DNA from 4 places in the Virgibacillus dakarensis genome. Region 1 is predicted to be linked to each of the others. Evidence: riboswitches for the same ligand, from Rfam matches in the RefSeq annotation. Region 1 holds a riboswitch; each other region holds the start of a gene.
The links. Region 1 has a riboswitch for thiamine pyrophosphate ahead of thiT (energy-coupled thiamine transporter ThiT). Riboswitches for the same ligand answer to the same signal wherever they lie in the genome.
Positions count from the first base shown of each region.

Region 2: it holds a riboswitch for thiamine pyrophosphate, as region 1 does, so the genes downstream of both, CZ382_RS10365 (lipoate--protein ligase family protein) here and thiT (energy-coupled thiamine transporter ThiT) in region 1, are expected to answer to the same signal.
Region 3: it holds a riboswitch for thiamine pyrophosphate, as region 1 does, so the genes downstream of both, CZ382_RS01655 (ABC transporter substrate-binding protein) here and thiT (energy-coupled thiamine transporter ThiT) in region 1, are expected to answer to the same signal.
Region 4: it holds a riboswitch for thiamine pyrophosphate, as region 1 does, so the genes downstream of both, thiW (energy coupling factor transporter S component ThiW) here and thiT (energy-coupled thiamine transporter ThiT) in region 1, are expected to answer to the same signal.

Region 1 covers NZ_LT732554.1:2,032,792-2,035,968, forward strand. The annotation lists gene prpB (methylisocitrate lyase) at 1-855, shown strand, start outside; TPP riboswitch at 984-1,085, shown strand; gene thiT (energy-coupled thiamine transporter ThiT) at 1,193-1,789, shown strand; gene CZ382_RS19265 (transporter substrate-binding domain-containing protein) at 2,220-3,023, shown strand; gene CZ382_RS19270 (amino acid ABC transporter permease) at 3,107-3,177, shown strand, end outside.
Region 2 covers NZ_LT732554.1:160,644-163,820, forward strand. The annotation lists gene CZ382_RS10355 (ABC transporter ATP-binding protein) at 1-57, opposite strand, end outside; gene CZ382_RS10360 (AraC family transcriptional regulator) at 269-1,192, opposite strand; TPP riboswitch at 1,353-1,457, shown strand; gene CZ382_RS10365 (lipoate--protein ligase family protein) at 1,576-2,406, shown strand; gene lipA (lipoyl synthase) at 2,408-3,177, shown strand, end outside.
Region 3 covers NZ_LT732553.1:321,959-325,135, reverse strand. The annotation lists gene CZ382_RS01665 (ABC transporter permease) at 1-96, opposite strand, end outside; gene CZ382_RS01660 (thiamine-binding protein) at 96-386, opposite strand; gene CZ382_RS01655 (ABC transporter substrate-binding protein) at 399-1,403, opposite strand; TPP riboswitch at 1,528-1,638, opposite strand; gene CZ382_RS01650 (Dph6-related ATP pyrophosphatase) at 1,715-2,308, opposite strand; gene CZ382_RS01645 (sodium/proline symporter) at 2,526-3,177, opposite strand, start outside.
Region 4 covers NZ_LT732554.1:263,766-266,942, forward strand. The annotation lists gene CZ382_RS10840 (peptide MFS transporter) at 63-1,550, shown strand; TPP riboswitch at 1,633-1,748, shown strand; gene thiW (energy coupling factor transporter S component ThiW) at 1,833-2,321, shown strand; TPP riboswitch at 2,327-2,431, shown strand; gene tenA (thiaminase II) at 2,497-3,177, shown strand, end outside.

The DNA.
Region 1 (3,177 bases):
AAGGAGCTAATCAATGAAAAATCAATTTTGCAAATCCCTGGAGCCCATGATGCAATGGCAGCACTAGTTGCGAAAAATGCTGGGTTTAAGGCACTTTATTTATCTGGAGGTGCATACACCGCAAGCAAAGGGCTTCCAGACCTTGGGATTGTGACCTCGACCGAAGTGGCGGAAAGAGCGAGGGATCTTGTTCGGGCAACGAATTTACCTGTGCTTGTTGATATTGATACAGGATTTGGCGGGGTTCTTAATGTTGCTCGTACAGCTCGGGAAATGATCGAAGCCAATGTCGCGGCAGTACAAATAGAGGACCAGCAACTTCCGAAAAAATGTGGTCATCTTAATGGGAAGCAGCTTGTTTCTAAAGAGGAAATGGTTCAGAAGGTGAAAGCGATTAAGGAGGTAGCCCCGTCACTCGTTGTTATAGCACGTACAGATGCACGAGCAGTAGAAGGTCTGGAAGCTGCCATTACAAGGGCACAAGCATATATTGAAGCTGGTGCTGATGGAATCTTCCCGGAAGCATTGCATACCGATGAAGAATTTTGCTTATTTGCCAAAAAAATAGCTGTACCACTGCTTGCCAACATGACGGAGTTTGGCAAGACTCCGTATATTACTGCTGAAGCCTTTGAAGAAATGGGCTTTCGCATGGTTATTTATCCGGTAACTTCTTTACGAGTGGCTGCTAAGGCTTATGAACGAATTTTTCGTTTGATTAAACAGGAGGGGACACAAAAAGATGGTGTCTCTGATATGCAAACAAGGAAAGAGTTATATAAGACAATTTCTTACGATGATTTTGAGGAGCTGGATGAAACAATTGCCAAAACAATGTTGTCCAGTGACCAATAGAAAAATATGCAAGTCTTTTGATTTTCAAGCGATGACTCCGATTCGATGTTAAAGATAATTTCTGGAGTCAACGTCCTTTTCTACTACTTAATTAAATTTATGTTATGATAAAGATAATAAAATAACAACGCAACCACAAGGGGAGCGTAAGGCTGAGAGAGAACATGTTTTGTTCTGACCCTTTGAACCTGTTAGTTAGTACTAGCGTAGGGATGTGGTGATTAAAAACAGTGGTTTACTGATTTCTATGGAAAAGAACAGTAACTTGACTGGTTTATCTGTATTCACTTATGTCTTCCTTTTGGTGCGTTAAAACAAAAAAGGGAGGCATTTTTTGATGAAAAAATTAAGCTTGCAAACGATGATTGAGGTGGCCATTTTCGCGGCATTTGCATTTGTTTTGGATTTATTGCCATCATTCCATTTTGGACCGTCCATATCTATTTCCTTTTCCATGGTACCAATATTTATTGTTGCCTTTCGCTGGGGTTTTTTTGCGGCTTTTGTATCAGGATTTCTTTGGGGGCTCCTGCAGATTGCACTCGGTGAGGCATGGATTCTCACACCAACACAAGCATTTATTGAATATTTTATTGCCTTCGCATGTATTGGCTTTGCCGGTCTTTTCATCAGACCAATCAAAGGGAATTTGCTAAGGGGACGAAAAGGGAATGCACTCATGTGGATTGTCATCGCGACATTGGTCGGTGGTGCTGCTCGCTATTTTTGGCATTTTGTTGCCGGCGTGATTTTTTTCAAAAAGTATGCGATCGAAGCGGGGAAGTCACCAATTATTTACTCATTGACGATGAATGGGATCACGTATATTGCTTCTTCAATAGCCTGTGCGATTGTGTTAGTCCTAATCATTTCGAAGGCAGGTCAATTAATTACGTCGGCAAAGTCTGCTAAGGATCAGCGTATGGTTAGTTGAAAAGTACAATCTCATTAAAAACAGCCAAGCATAAAAAGGTGTTTGGCTGTTTCTTATGGAATTACTTGTTATGCTTATAGTCTGGATTAAAGCTATACCGGGATCTATACGGTGATCTAATAAATGTGTTTATCTTCTGCCAATACATCAGCTATTTTTTTCGTTGGACAACGGTTACGCAACTCAACCTCGTAAGCATTTAAGGAAATAATAAATGATTGTCAAATTTAGCCGTTTTTTAGACGCAACTATCAGAATCATCCGTATTTAATAGGTATTTGTAATAATTAAAGGAATAACCGGGATTACATTATCACTATCCGAATATAAGCCCATCTATCCTTTTAAATGATTAAGTATCCGTTTTTTCTAAAAAATGAATCTTTGTTAAAGTTAATAGATACGACACTATTTAAGGGGGACTTTCGTAATGCAAAAAGGATATGGCAAATTTTTAAGCACTGTTTTGCTCTCATTTATTATCGTAATCGGACTTTCTGCATGTGGATCTGACAAAGAAGCGGATGGAGATGCCCAAAATGGCAGCGGTGATTTGAAAGACGAATATACCGTTGTAAGTGATACATCGTTTGTACCGTTTGAGTTTAAAGAAGACGGTGAATATGTCGGGTTTGACATTGAGTTGATAAAAGCAATAGCGGCTGAGGCAGGGTTTAAGATTAATTTAGAAACAACGAACTTTGATGGAATTATCCCCGGTCTGCAAACAGGTCAATTTGATATCGCTATTGCCGGGATCAGCATTACCGAGGATCGGGCAAAGAAAATCGATTACAGTGACGCTTACTATCAGTCAGGTTTACGCATTGGCGTGGCGGTTGACAATGACTCGATCAAAGGTATTGAGGATCTGGAAGGAAAGACAATTGCTACACGTCTAGGTTCTACAAGTGCTGCCTATATTGAGAAAAATATTGATGGCGCTGAAGCTAATCAGTACGAACAGCTTGACCAGGCTTATCTGGCAGTTGAAAACGGCAGCGCGGATGCAATTTTGTATGACGCACCAAATGTTGCCTATTATATTAAAACAAAAGGTGAAGACAGTCTGAAAATGGTTGGCGATTTGTATCAGGCTGAGGATTATGGTATTGCCATTGCAAAAGGAAATGACGCATTGGTTAAAGCCATTAATGAGGCATTGGCAACACTGAAGGAGAATGGTAAATACGATGAAATCCATGAAAAGTGGTTTGGTGAAAAGCCTGAATAACTGAACTCTGCAGGCTGCTTTATCGGGTGTAACCATCCAATCGTTACACCCTTTTTTACTTCATATAATAGGAGAGGTGAAAGATGTTAGGACGATTTAATTGGGCAGGAGTTATCGATTTTTTACCACAACTAGCAACGGGTTTATATTACAC
Region 2 (3,177 bases), 1.9 Mb from region 1:
AATCGTTTCCCCGTGCCTTTTCCATGAAATATTCTGTATATCTACTATTTTGTCCAATGCTGTCCTTCCCCTCTCTAGCCGCCCATTCTTCTAATCTAGCATATGATGAATTTCTTATATACTACATTTGGTTTGGGAGAAAAACAAATTATTCGAATTATTGCATGGATTTGAGAAGACAATTATCAGATTCATTATTGGCTGAGATAAAACTGCGATATATAGCAGACATTCAGACTTTCGTTTGAGTGTCTGCTATTAATAAACATCACTTCTTCACAATTGGAATCCAAATTTCACAACAATGATCCTCAGCCGTTACATCGCCATTTGGCGGGTAAGCTTCTATTTCCGGTGCATCAACATGCTCATACCCGGTTGAGGGAAACCATTCGGAAAAAATACGATCCCATATCTTTTCAATCGCATGCGGCACCGGACCGATCGCCTGGAAAACCGCCCACGTTGATGCCGGAATCTCCTTTTCCTCCCAATCGGAAGGAACCGCTTGATTACTCCGTTCAGCACAAATAAAATAAGTTAATTCTTCTTGCTGTTTATCAAATTCCATACATACACCAAGTAATCCCATTGAACCACAATCGTTTACGAGCTTCTCCGTAAATCCGTTCCTGTTCGATTCATCCCAAAAAGCTGGAATATCACGATGGTTTTGACCATCAATTGTTGCCGTACGTATTCCTTTTCCAACAACCCGAAACGCTTCCTTCTCAACAATTCTGTAATTCATTTCTTCATCACCCTTTAATTGAATTTGAAAAGAGAGACGAGGGAATGCCTTCAACGATTGATTGTAACGGCGTGCGGCTGATGGACTTAAACCATGCAGTTTACGAAACGCCTTGGAAAATGACTCCGGAGTCTCGTAGCCATACTTATACGCAATCTCAATTACTTTGCTTTTCGAATGCGTTAATTCCTGAGCAGCCAAGGTTAATCTTCGGCGTCTGATATAATCAGCAACGGTTACACCCGTCAACATATGAAACATTCGCTGAAAATGAAATCTAGACATACATGCAACCATTGCCACATGTTCAATAGGGAGGTCAGCGTCTAAATTTTTCTCAATGTAATCAATGCTGGCAATCATTCGCTGCAACCCTTCCATAATCGTTCTCTCCTTTCTTAATGCAACTTTATCAGGTGACAATTCTTCTTTCCTGTTCATCTGTGCTTTTTAAAGACATGTCTTTGATCAAAGGTTGTTAATCCTGGAATCGTTAACTTTTATTATACCGTAAGAAGGTAATCCAAACAGCTAAAATTTCCAATTTGCTTTACAATCTGTATGAATCCCTTTACCATATAAATAGTTTAAAAAATATCAACAAATTCACTAGGGGAGCTTTCAAGAGCTGAGAAGAACATTTTCGTTCTGACCCTTTGCACCCGATCTAGGTAATACCAGCGTGGGGAAGTGTAGCTGTATGTAACATGGAACTAATTGTACATACAACCAAAGCTGCATTCCACTGGGGAGCGGTTTTTGTTTTTTTATCACCCTTCCACGTATTTCAGGACATAACATAACAAAACGAGGAGGCGATACATGTGCGTGATGAATGGGGATTTATCGATACTGGGATACACGATGCCATAGTGAATATGGCGTTGGATGAGTTGTTGCTTCATTGGCATAGTGAGGGGAAAACACCTCCAATTTTACGTTTCTATCAATGGTCTGCACCAAGCCTGTCCGTTGGCTATTTTCAGAATGTTGATAAAGCAATTGATTTACCAGCATTAGATCGTTATCAGGTTCCACTCGTTCGACGGTTGACTGGAGGAAGCGCTGTTTTGCATGATGATGAGCTAACTTACAGCATCATTATTGCGGAAGATAAGCCCTATATCCCGGCTTCAGTTGGAGAAGCTTATTACATACTATCGAAGGGGATTTTTGCAGGGTATGAAAAGCTCGGGATTACAGTAAATTATGCGGAAACAACGAAATCAAACAAGAGCCGTTCTGCCGTATGCTTTGAAAAACCTGCATTATATGAATTAATGGTGAATGGAAAGAAAATATCTGGAAATGCACAAACTCGTCAAAAAGGAGTACTGCTGCAGCACGGGTCGATACCACGATCGATTGATAAAATCATGCTTTTCGATCTGTTCCGTTTTCCGAGCGAAGAACTACGGGAAAGAAACAGAAGGGCATTTGATAAGAAAGCAACAACGATCAGTCAAGAGTCTAATGTACCTATTTCAATTGACACCATGAAAGACGCGTTTAAAACAGGATTTGAAACAGGAGTAGACATAGAACTATTTCCATTTGCATTAACCAATGAGCAATGGGATGAAGTATACCAGCTTGCTGAGAAGAAATACAACACAAACGAATGGAACTTCAAACATCAATTAAGGAGCGTGTAAAATGGCTAAACAAGAAGAATACATACGAAAACCGGAATGGCTGAAAACAAAAATCAATACAAACCAATCCTATCGAGGCCTTAAAAAGTTAATGCGCGATAAAAAGTTAAACACCGTTTGCGAAGAAGCCCGCTGCCCGAATATCCACGAATGCTGGAGTGAGCGTAAAACGGCAACATTTATGATTTTAGGGGATACGTGTACACGCGGCTGCCGCTTTTGTGCAGTAAAAACCGGGTTACCTAATGAGCTTGATTGGGGGGAACCTGCACGGGTCGCTGAATCCGTGGCTATTATGGGATTAAAGCATGTGGTAGTTACAGCAGTAGCGCGGGATGATTTGAATGATGGTGGGGCAGCCGTATTTGCTGAAACGGTTCGAGCCATTCGCCGGGAGAACCCTGGCTGTACCATTGAAATCCTTCCATCCGATATGAAGGGTGATTATGATAGCCTTCATACATTAATGGATAGTAAGCCGGATATTTTTAACCATAACATTGAAACCGTACGCCGATTAACGAAGCGTGTCCGCGCACGGGCGATGTATGATCGTTCCCTGCAATTGCTGCAGCGTGTTAAAGAGATTGCCCCAAACACACCAACGAAATCAAGTATTATGGTGGGGCTTGGAGAAGAAAAAGAAGAAATTATTCAGGCTATGGATGATCTCTTGGCACACGATGTGGACATTATGACAATCGGGCAATACTTACAGCCAACGAAAAAACACTTGAAGGTAGAGCGCTATTACCACCCGGATGAGTTTGC
Region 3 (3,177 bases), on a different contig from region 1:
CGGTATGTCAAACAGTTTACTGGAAAGCTCCCAAATACCGAATAAAAGGAGGAGAACCACAACGGGTTTCCAGCCTTTTTCCATGATCCCTTTCATTAGCGATATTTCTCCGTCAGTTCTGACATCGAGGCTCCATCCGGTTTATGAAATACTTTTACCTGTGAAATAATACTTTCACACCCCAGCTCGGTCATTCTGGTATTCATTTTTTCAATAATTGACAGCAATTCCGGCAAATCTCCTTCCATCGTTGTTTCGAGCGGATGCACTTCATATTTCACTCCAGACTGATCGATAACCTCTATTGCAGCATCTACATATGGAATCGTATCTTCTCCGTTTTTCGTCTTTGGGATAATTTGAATACTTACTAAAGCATTTGCCACTTGAAGCCCCTCCTATTTTTTTGGTAAAAATTCATTGGTAAAAGCTTTCTTGCTATCTAGCTGTTTTTCTAATAAATGATTGTCGTACATCCAGCTTGCATAATTATCCCAGACTTCCAGTTTCTGTTCACCCCAGCGTGTGGCATCATCCTGATATTTTGGTGAGAGCCATTCCTGACTAGCCTTTACCAGTTCTGCATCAAGATCTGGAACTTCATCTAGCAAAATAGTAGCCGCATCTTCAGGATTATCAATGGCAAATTCATACCCTTTTGAAACGGCTGCCAAAAACTTCTTAACTGTTTTCGGGTTTTCCTTAATCGTGTTCTCATTCGCAGTAAGAACCGGTGTATAATAATCAAGTCTTTTCGAGTAATCGGTCAGATACAACATATTTAATTTCTCACCACGCAACTCGGCCTCTACGCCTGTCCAGCCATAATAAATCCAGGCAAAATCAATATCACGCTTTACTGCCGTAAAGAAGTCGGTGTTCCCCATATTGACAATATTCACCTTATCAACGGAAGCATTTTCTTGTTTCATAAGGGATGCTAGGACAGCCTTCTCAACTGGTGCTCCCCAGCCACCATACGTTTTTCCGACAAAATCCTTCGGTGATGTGATGGCTTTTTCCTTTGGTGAGGCAAAACCGGATGTATTATGCTGGATCACCGCTGCAATGGAGACAACCGGCACACCTTGCACACGTGCTTCCGTAATACTTTCTTGGTAGCTAACACCAAAATCGGCTTTTCCTGATGCGACAAGCTGATCAGCCCCAACCTCTCCCGGCATTATGATTTCCACATCCAGTCCCTCGTCATGAAAGTATCCCTTTTTTTGTGCAACATAAAGGCCAGTATGATTCGTATTTGGTGTCCAATCCAGGACAAGCTTTACTTTCTGCATACCGTCCCTATCCTGTTGATCCTGTTCCGTGCTTTTGGATCCGTTGTTACTGTTACATGCAGTAAGAACGGTAATCATGATAAGTAAAAATAAAAGCTTCTTCATTTCTTATCCTCCATGTGATGGTAGTTTTGTTTAGGAAAATGATCGGCGAAAGGGCTGCGGAAATTGCAATAAAAAAACACCGCCATTTTTAAACCTGGGGTGTGTGCGAAAAAGATAGTTTATCTTTCCTGTTCAACATGTTCCCTACGCTGGTTTCAGCCAGATCAGGTTCCAAGGGTCAGTATCTATCGGATACAATCTCAACCAGCATCAACTGGTCCCCCCACAAAATCTATTTCATTTTTATCTTACATGTTCAAAGGTACTACATTACGGTATCGTTTGCAAGGTTGGAATTTTGAATTTGATATTTAAACCTGCCTCCTAAATATGGGCCCATCAAATACAGTAGTATGATATTCACCAGATTCACCTAACGGGCAAACATCCTTTCCACTGATATCAGCGATAAATGATTCATCTACAAGACGACCAACCCAGTTTTCCGGAAGCTTTGTATTATCTACTTTGATAACACGCGCCTGAAATTTCAACGCTACGAATTCCCTTAATAGATCCAACACCTTATGTTTTTCTGTCCACAACGGATAGATTGGTGCTACGTCTGCTTTTTCGGCTACCTGCTCTCCCCATTCACGGTGCCCTTCTAAGTAAATATCACCAAATGCGACACTATCAATCTCGTATTTCGTTTTTAGGTCCTTTAGTGTGCGAACAAAATCTTCTGTATACCCTGCAAAGTCTGTTTCAATAAAATGAACTGGAATCCCAATCCGCTCAGCCTGCTTTTTGATCCGCTCAAGCTTCTCCCCGTGTGCGACAGTTTCTTGTTTTTCCTTCCATATCGTAGTAATAAGGCTGACAACATGATAACCCTGCTGCTCTAGACGGTATAGTGCTAAACAGCTATCTTTCCCGCCACTAAATGATAATGCTACCTTCATGTCTATCGGCTCCTTTCGTTATACTACACTATACCATTTAGACAAAAAATTGGGAAAGCCAGTGATAAGTTGGCTTTCCCAAGGTTCATGGGTTGTTGTTGTAAATCTTCCACAAGACTTGTTTTGATTTATACTGTATCCTATGCGACGAAAACTGTACTTGTATTGGTACATGCCTCAAGACAACCGTACATTTGTATTGAATTTGGATGCAACCCTATTCCGCAGTTTTTTTATCCGGAAACAGCAAACTGAATACGATTCCGAACAATGCTGCAATGAAAAAAGTAGAGAACCGGGATGTAATGATACCATCTAACGGTGTGCTAATCCACAACACGGTAAAAACAAACCCAGAAATAATCGTTGCTACAACCCCGATACCGGAATAGCGCTTCCAGAAAAACGTCATCAGGATCGCCGGGGATAAGGTACAACCGACACCAGCCCACGCCCAGCTGACAACTAGATAGACCAGAGAATCAGAGGTTAGGGCAATAAGCATACCGATAATCCCTGAAACCAATACAATAATCCGAGACAATGATAATAATTGCTTATCCGTCAAGTTCATGCCGAGTGTCTTATGAATAATATCCTCACTAACCGAACTGGTAACAACCATTAACTGAGAATTTGCCGTTGTAATAATTGCTGCCATAATTCCGGATAACAACAAACCGGCAATCCAAGGCGGCAGCAAATCCAGTATCATATGCGGGAGAATCGTCTCTACATCAGCAAACGAGCCTTGACTGTACATCGCAATCGCCGCCAGCCCAATTAAAAACGCACCAGTATAGGCCATAATCGTCCAAATAATCGCAACTGAAATACCTTGCTTCGCCTCTTTCTCATTTTTCAGCGCC
Region 4 (3,177 bases), 1.8 Mb from region 1:
AATAACTTTTCAAATTTATAAATGCATAGTATAATGATCATGTCATACAAGGAGGCTACAACATGTCATCAAATAATCAAAATATTCAAGACATTCCGCAGAAGGGTTTCTTTGGACATCCAAAGGGATTATCTACGCTATTCTTCACGGAATTTTGGGAACGTTTTTCTTACTATGGGATGCGTGCCATTCTATTATTTTATATGTACTACGAACTGTCAAAAGGCGGTCTCGGGATTGATCAGGGAACTGCCGCTTCGATTATGGCGGTTTACGGATCACTTGTATACATGTCTGGGATTATTGGCGGCTGGATTGCTGACCGGTTATTAGGAAGCGCTCGGACAACCTTTTATGGCGGCGTTTTAATCATGTTCGGTCATATTGTTCTTTCCTTTCCTGGAAGTTTAACAGGATTGTTCGTTTCGATGGGCTTGATTGTTATTGGTACAGGCTTATTGAAACCGAATGTATCCAATATTGTCGGTGATTTATACAGCAAGGAAGACTACCGTCGTGATTCTGGTTTCAGTATTTTTTATATGGGGATTAACTTAGGTGGATTACTGGCTCCATTAATTGTCGGAACCGTCGGACAGGAATATAACTTCCATCTTGGATTTAGCTTGGCGGCCATTGGAATGTTTATCGGTCTCGTCGTTTTCATTTTTACCAAGGGCAAATATTTGGGACCAGCTGGTTCAAACGTTCCAAATCCACTTACGGCAGCAGAACGTAAAAAGGTATTCGGCCGCTTCGGCATTGGTGCTATTATCGTAATTATATTGGGGGCTATCACAATTCCAACCGGGATCTTAACAATAAATGGATTTACCATGATTGTTAGTATTCTTGGAATTATCATTCCTGCCGTTTATTTTATCGTGATGTACCGGAGTCCACGAACAACCGAAGTGGAACGCTCACGTCTCCTGGCTTATATACCAATGTTTGTGGCAGCCATGATGTTCTGGGCGATTCAGGAACAAGGCTCGATTATTTTAGCGCGATATGCAGATCAGCGGACATTGCTGCACTTCGCAGGTATTGAAATTCAATCATCCTGGTTCCAGTCATTGAATCCACTATTTATCGTTTTACTGGCACCTGTATTTGCATGGCTTTGGGTTAAACTGGGGAACAAACAACCATCAACACCGAAAAAATTCTCAGTTGGCTTATTTTTTGCAGGGCTTTCCTTTATTGTTATGATTATCCCTGCGATTGTTAACGGCACAGATACACTCGTTAATCCATTATGGCTCGTGCTTAGCTTCTTCCTGGTTGTTTTAGGTGAACTATGTTTATCACCTGTCGGATTATCCGCAACAACAAAGCTTGCACCTGCTGCCTTTTCAGCACAAACGATGGGTCTATGGTTCCTGTCTAATGCATCGGCACAAGCAATTAATGCGCAAGTCGTAAAATTATATTCGTTTGATACAGAAATTTTGTATTTTGGGGTAATCGGTGGCATTTCTATTTTACTTGGTTTACTTCTATTTTTGTCATCGAAAAAAATTCATCAATTCATGCGAGGTATTGATTAAACAACAATATTTTTTAAAATTAGTAGGTGACAGACTGAGATTCTTTTGTTATGATTACGATAACAAGCAAGTTTCATAGTAATTCCACTACTAGGGGTGCTCAGAAACCGTGAGCTGAGAGGGAAGCCGGATTAGCTTTCCGACTCTTATGGACCTGATCTGGTTAATACCAGCGGAGGGAAGTAGTCTGTGATCATCACACATAAACTTTTCCCTTTAAAAAGCTAGGTCCTTTATCCATGGACCTAGCTTTTTCATATTATAACGGAAAGGAGGAAATAAATGAATCGGACACGTTTATTAACGACGATGGCTGTATTTGTAGCCATAGGAACGATTGGGGCACAAATCCTATGGTTTCCTGCAGGTATTGCAAAAGCCTACCCTGTACAACATACGGTCAACGTCATGGCAGCAGTGATGCTTGGTCCAGCTCCTGCCGTTATAATTGCCTTTATGATTGGGCTACTCCGTAATTTGCTTGGGTTTGGCACAATCCTTGCATTTCCCGGCGGAATGATTGGCGCTTTTTTGGCAGGATATCTGTACAAAAGCTTTGGCAAAAAAATATATGCTGCACTTGGCGAATTCATTGGAACCGGAGTTTTAGGCTCTTTATTCGCTGTACCGTTGGCTAACCTTTTAATGGGAAATTCAGTTGGAGCATTATTTTTCTTCCCATCATTTCTTGCCAGCAGTGGAGCAGGAGCATTAATCGGTTGGCTAATAGTGATACGATTGAAACAACGTAGTTTATTACAAAATATTTAATATATCGGAACTGCTAGGGGCGCCTATATGGCTGAGAAAAGAAAATGATTCTTAGTCCCTTGGAACCTGATCTGGTTAATACCAGCGGAGGGAAGTAGTCGAGGACGTAAATACCTTTCTATGATTCTTCCTTTCTAGCCTCTAGTAGCTTCCTAAAATCCAGGGAGGCATAATCATGACTTTTTCTCAAGATCTCAGGGACGAAAACAGTGATATTTTTCAAGCAATATTTACCCATCCGTTTGTACAGGGAATCGGTAAAGGAAATGTCCCAAAAGAAGCATTGGAACATTACATTAAAGCAGACTTTGAATACCTTAATGCATTTATAAAAATATACGGAATGGCAATTTCCAAATCCAATGATCGGAGGGATATGGCCTTTTTTAACGACCAAATTCAATTTGTTTTGCACAGTGAAGTCCATCCACACCACAACTTTTGCGAATCAATCGGGGTTAACTATGATGAACTTCAAGGATATGCCTTGCCACCTACTGCTGATCATTACGTTAAACATATGATGTATCATGCACAGACGGGTACGCTGGCAGAAATAATTTGTGCACTGCTTCCTTGCCCTTGGACTTATTTGGAAATCGGGAAGGAATTGATGAAAACGTACAAACCAGCAGATAATCATCCCTTTTATAAGTGGATTCGTTTCTATGCGGACGAAAGTGTGGAAAAAATTACGACGACAATGCGTAATCGTTTGGATGAACTAGCCATGGAAGCCTCTATAACGGAACAAACACGTATGAAGGAAGCTTTCCGTAAAAGCTGTCAACTGGAATGGTCTTTTTGGGAAATGGCTTACACCCGTGAAGAATGGCCTGATGCAAAGCTGGTGGGA